One region of the Bacillus sp. Hm123 genome, then DNA from elsewhere that is predicted to be linked to it. Evidence: riboswitches for the same ligand, from Rfam matches in the RefSeq annotation. Region 1 holds a riboswitch; the other holds the start of a gene.
What was found. Region 1 has a riboswitch for thiamine pyrophosphate ahead of thiC (phosphomethylpyrimidine synthase ThiC). Riboswitches for the same ligand answer to the same signal wherever they lie in the genome.
Positions count from the first base shown of each region.

Region 1 (3,128 bases):
CAATGACTCCTTCACGCACATCTTCTTTATTCGGAAGCCCTAAATGTTCTTTCGGTGTGACGTAACAAAGCATCGCCGTTCCATAGGAAGCAATCATCGCTGCTCCGATGGCAGAGGTGATATGATCATACCCTGGTGCGATATCGGTTGTTAAAGGACCAAGCGTGTAAAAAGGAGCTTCCATGCATATATCTAATTGCTTATCCATGTTTTCTTTAATTTTATGCATCGGCACATGTCCCGGGCCTTCGATCATCACTTGTACATCATGTTTCCAAGCGATTTTCGTTAATTCTCCTAACGTTTCTAATTCAGCAAATTGTGATTCATCATTGGCGTCTGCAATCGAGCCAGGGCGCAATCCATCTCCTAGTGAAAAAGCAACATCATACGTTTTCATAATTTCACAGATTTCTTCAAAATGCGTATATAAAAAGTTTTCTTGATGGTGAGCGAGACACCATTGAGCCATAATCGAGCCTCCGCGCGAAACGATGCCTGTCATTCGTTTAGCTGTCAGCGGAATGTACGGAAGGCGAACACCGGCATGAATCGTAAAGTAATCAACGCCTTGTTCTGCTTGCTCAATTAACGTATCGCGGAACACTTCCCAAGTTAAGTCTTCGGCAACACCATTCACTTTTTCTAGCGCCTGATAGATCGGAACGGTACCAACAGGAACAGGACAATTACGAATGATCCATTCTCTTGTCGTGTGAATGTTTTTTCCGGTAGAGAGATCCATCATCGTATCGGAGCCCCAACGAATCGCCCATGTCATCTTTTCGACTTCTTCATAAATCGAAGAAGTAACGGCTGAATTCCCGATATTGGCATTAATTTTCACATGAAAGGCGCGACCGATAATCATCGGTTCACTTTCAGGGTGATTAATGTTAGCGGGAATAACCGCCCGACCTTCTGCTACTTCTTTGCGAACAAATTCGGCATCCATTCCTTCTCTTATGGCGATGAATTCCATTTCCGGTGTAATGATTCCTTGACGAGCGTAATGAAGCTGAGTCACATTTCGCCCTTTCTTTGCTTTTAGAGGTTGTCTTTTTAACCCTTGAAAAACGAGCTCCTCATTCACTGGTTTCTTTTTATACCCATTGTCTTCAGGGCGGATCGTACGACCTGTATATTCTTCTGTGTCCCCACGCTCATGTATCCATTGATGACGAACGGTTCGTAGTCCATTTTCAATATCAATGTCTACTTGATCATCCGTATAATAGCCGCTCGTATCATATACACGAAGAGGAGCGTTTGGCTCTTCATGTAAAGAGGTGATGGTAGGAGACAGTTCAATTTCGCGAAAAGGCACCTTTATATCCGCTCTAGAACCCTCTACATACACTTTTTTACTGTTTGGAAAATTACGGACTAAATTCAGTTTTTCATCTGGTCTTTGTTCTTTCATTGTTTTTTCCTCCTTTGTCAATGAAAGGACGAAACCCGATTCTACCATTGCATGAAAAAAACCGAGCCATATAAACATACGGACCCGGTTAATGATCAGTTAAGTAGCATAAAAAATACGCTAATAAACAGATATAAACTTCCCCACGCTGGTATGAACCAGATCAGGTCCTGAGGGTTAAGAAACTTCGTTGCGCTTCTCTCTCAGCCCAAGCTTGCTGGACACCCCTAGTTTGAAAAATATTCAATTCACTCTTCCACTTTATACTAATTTAGTTAGAGTGTAAACAAAAAAATCTAATTAACTGTTATAATGTTCTGTAATATTCGGAGGTGTTTTGATTGAATCCACTATTAATTGATTTTCCAACAGAAATTTTCACTGAAAGATTGCATATTCGCATGCCTTTACCGGGAGATGGGGTAGCTGTGTATAAGGCAATCCAGTCCTCGTTGAATGAACTGAAACCATGGCTTCCATTTGTTCATTATGAACAATCACTTGAGGGAGCAGAAGCGAATGTCCGAGAAGCTTATGCCAAATTTATGACGCGTGAGGATTTAAGGCTACATATTTTTCATAAAGAGACAGGAGAATTTATCGGATCTTCCGGTTTGCATCGGATGGATTGGAAAATTCGTAAATTTGAAATCGGCTATTGGTTAGATAGTAAATTTTCTGGCTATGGTTATATGACAGAAGCGGTGCAGGCGATTACTAGCTTTGCCTTTGAGCAGTTAACAGCTAACCGAGTGGAAATCAGGTGTGATCCTGATAATCAAAGGAGTCGTGCTATTGCAGAGAAATTAGGTTTTGCTCTTGAAGGCATACTAAGAAATGATCAATTATCTGCTGATGGTAGTCAAATTAGAGATACGTGTATCTATGCACGGATAACAAATGAATAAAGGTATTATTTCTTTTTAGATGCAAAATTTTTTAAGACGAAATTCTTTTTCTTACCTAAATTATTGTCGGAAAAACTCATCATTTGTTGAACGGTTTTTGCTGAAAAAATATGAATATTTCGACATAGTAGAAAGGGGGAGAGGATTTTTGGTGAACAATAAAGCGATAATGAATACGATTAATGATAGACATATAGAATGGTTTTGGGAAAACAGCTCGGATCTAGTTTGTTCAATGAATTTAAAAGGTGTTATTTTGAAGGGGAATCCTGTATTTATTAACGTGATAGGATTAGATCCAAAAGAGGAAACGATTTCAATATTTGATATTTGGAGCAGTAAATCATATAAAGAAGTAATTGAACTGATAAAACGAACGATAGAGAGTTCAAATTCTATTGTGACTACTGAAAAAACTAGGCATAAAAATGGCGCTTTGGTCATCTGTAAATGGAGCATTATGTACGATCCGCACTATATGCTGTTTTATTTAATTGGGAAAAAGGAAACTACTAGTTGTTTAGGGTGGTGTGAGGCATTTTTGTCCACTACTAATGATCCCGTCTATATTTTAAATCATGAAGGAAAAATTATAAATGTAAATGAGGCGTTTGCGAAGGTTTATGGATGGAGTTTAGATGAATTGCTAGGGACAGAACTGCCAACTATTCCTCATCATTTGAGAGGGGAACGCACAATATTCTCGGAAATACTTCAATTAGGTAGTAGGGTCCGTAATTATAAAACAATTCGTCAAAAGAAAGATGGATCTCTCATACATGCGATCATATCAGTTA
Region 1 covers NZ_CM200277.1:1,591,924-1,595,051, forward strand. The annotation lists gene thiC (phosphomethylpyrimidine synthase ThiC) at 1-1,423, opposite strand, end outside; TPP riboswitch at 1,547-1,662, opposite strand; gene ACSVDJ_RS08160 (GNAT family N-acetyltransferase) at 1,765-2,331, shown strand; gene ACSVDJ_RS08165 (PAS domain S-box protein) at 2,351-3,128, shown strand, end outside.

Region 2 (3,128 bases), 1.3 Mb from region 1:
GTGGAAAAGAAACCGCAATATCCGTTTCGAGATATTTTTTCTGTAAATATTGCGCATGGAGAGCGGTGAAATAAGACTCTTTTCTCCAATCATCCAGCCCTAATAATGCGCCGATATTGACGGAACGCATGCCTGCCTGGCATCCTCTCTCCGGGGCATCGAGGCGATATTGGTAATTTCTTTTCGGCCCTTTCACATGAAGCTGTTTGTAAATCTCTTCATTATATACTTCTTGAAAGACCGTCAGTCCGTCGATTCCTGCTTGAAATAATCGTTCGTATTCTGTCGTATCGAGCGGCTGTACTTCAATCGAAATCGAAGCGGCGTGCTCCTTCAATATTTGCGCGCCTTCGATTAAGTAATCCACGGACGAATGAATGCGTGATTCTCCTGTTAGCAAAATCACATGCTGAATGCCCATTTCTTTTAACGCTTTTGCCTCTTGATCGATTTCTAAAGCCGTTAATTTTCTTCTTGGAAAGTCATTATCAAAGCTAAAGCTACAATACGTGCATTTATTGACGCAGTAATCGGTTAAATAAAGCGGTGCAAATAGCACAATCACTTTTCCAAAATGCTGAGTTGTTAGCTGATGGGCTTTCTGAGCCATTTCCTCTAATCGATACCCAGCAACTGGTGATAATAAAGCCAATAAATCATACTGATCAAGAGTTGACTTTGATAAGGCTCGATCGACATCTACTAGTGTCATACGTTCAAATAATTGGTCGTACGGCTCATGTTTAATATCGTTATATAGATCGTAAAAACTCATGATGCCCCCCCTTTTTTAATTTAAAAATCCAGTTAACGGTGAAGAAGCATGCGCTTGTTGAGAAACAGGCCCTAATCCCGCCAAATATGCTTTTCTTCCAGCTTGGACAGCTAAGTGAAAGGCGACTGCCATATTGACCGGATCATTCGCCGTCGCAATCGCTGTATTGACTAGTACAGCATCTGCCCCCATCTCCATCGCCTCAGCCGCTTCAGACGGTCGGCCAATTCCAGCATCCACAATGATTGGCAATGTTTTCTCCTCAATCAAAATTCGAATCATTTCCTTCATCTTAATTCCTCTGTTCGAGCCAATCGGTGAACCAAGAGGCATGACAGCGGCTGCACCAGCATCGGCTAACTTTTTCGCCGTCATCAAATCTGGATTAACATAAGGAAGTACAACGAACCCTTCCTTCGCCAATATCTCTGTCGCTTTGATCGTTTCTTCATTGTCCGGCAACAAATACTTTTGATCGGAAATCACTTCGATTTTAATCCAATTGCCCATCCCTGCCGCTTGAGCTAAACGAGCGATTCTGACCGCTTCCTCCGCCGTTCTCGCACCAGAGGTATTAGGAAGCAATGTGACTCCCTTTGGAATATCATGCAAAATATTTTCTTGCCCTGCACCCAAATCCACTCTTCTTAAAGCAACCGTAACCACTTCCGTACCTGACTGCTCAAAGGCTTGTCTCATCACCGCGTGATCAGCAAATTTACCTGTGCCTGTAAACAATCGATTCGTTAACTTCTTTCCACCAATAAACAATTCATCCATGTTCTTCTCTCCCTTTTTGAATTAAAAGCAAAAGACGAGCTGGCTGAAAGGTTGCTCTTTAACCTTTTGGACAGATTGGCTTTTGACCTCGAGCCGATAACGCCTGTAGCTAGACACTATTAAAAGCGAAAGGCGCGGGGCAAAGCTTAGCTTTTTCCTCAAAAAAAGAGCCTGCCACAACGGCAGGCTCAGTTTCTACGCATACAAAAAATAAGCATAAAAAAGTAAGCTTCCCTCCGTTGGTATTAACCAAATCAGGTTCAAGAGTTGGATTCAATCCTCTCAGCCATAACGGCACCCCTAGCTTTCATTTGTAATATTCAATTATTAATAGTATAACGCTCATAGTGGCTTTTGTTAAGAGCCTTTTTGCACATCAGCTACCATGTAACGATCAATTGATTTAATGCCCTAAAACCAATTAACCTTCTCCATTGCAGTTGTTCTGTCTCTAATTGAAGGTTTTCAAATCGTTGGATGAGCGGCTGAATCGCCATTTGTGCTTCTAATTTCGCTAACATTGCACCGATACAGAAGTGCGAGCCATTTCCGAATGCAAGGTGAGGATTAGGGTTGCGAGTAATATCTAATGCATTAGGATTCGTGAATGTTCTCGGATCACGATTCGCCGCTCCGATTAAAACGTATACTTGCTCGCCTTTTTTAATGCAAACATTATATATGTTGATGTCTTCCACAGCCACCCGAGCGACCATTTGTGTCGGGCTTTCATAACGCAGAAATTCTTCAACAGCGGATGTAATGAGCGATGGATGTTTCTTTAACAGCAGGAGCTGCTCACGATTTTGTAGTAAAGCTAGAACGGAATTACTAATGAGATTGACGGTTGTCTCATGCCCAGCAATGACGAGTAAAATACAAGCAGAAAGTATCTCTTCATCTGACAATTTATGATCCTGTTCTGCCTCTAGCAACTGACTAATTAAGTCCTTCCGAGGCATTTCTCTTCTTGCTTGAATAAGAATATTAAAGTAATCGATCAAGCTCTTCATCGTCTCATTTCCGTGAACTAACGTCTTTCTTGAGCGTGTAAAGTCAATCGATTCAATTAAACGAATCGCCCAACCTCTAAATTGATCGCGTTCTTCTTTAGGTATCCCGATGATTTTGGCAATAATCAAACTAGCTAACGGAAACGCAAAATCCGTAATGATATCCATTCGCTTTTGATCCTGCACCTCATCTAGTAAGTCATGAGTTGTTTGTTCTATGTAAGGACATAAATCAGTCAGTGCAGTCGGCGTGAAAAATTGGCTGATTAACAAGCGTAACCGCCGATGATCTTGATTATTTTTAAAAAGCATCATATCGTTTTGAACGTTTTTTAGCTGTTCAAATTTTTTCGTTGTTTGAGGCAACGGAATTCGATTTTCAAAGCGACCTTCTTTCAATATCGTTATCGCCTCTTCATATCCAGTCACATACCACCCTGGTTGTTTAAGAGCCACTCCTTTCATTATAGGGCTCTGTGATCGTAGCTCATTATAAATGGGGTATGGATTTTCTATTGACTGAGGCAAAGCTAAAATTGCGGGTGAAACGAGTACATCAT
Region 2 covers NZ_CM200277.1:304,824-307,951, reverse strand. The annotation lists gene thiH (2-iminoacetate synthase ThiH) at 1-775, opposite strand, end outside; gene ACSVDJ_RS01775 (thiazole synthase) at 791-1,555, opposite strand; TPP riboswitch at 1,770-1,867, opposite strand; gene ACSVDJ_RS01770 (cytochrome P450) at 1,936-3,128, opposite strand, start outside.
Region 2: linked by a shared signal. The riboswitch ahead of ACSVDJ_RS01775 (thiazole synthase) and the one ahead of thiC (phosphomethylpyrimidine synthase ThiC) in region 1 are both predicted to bind thiamine pyrophosphate.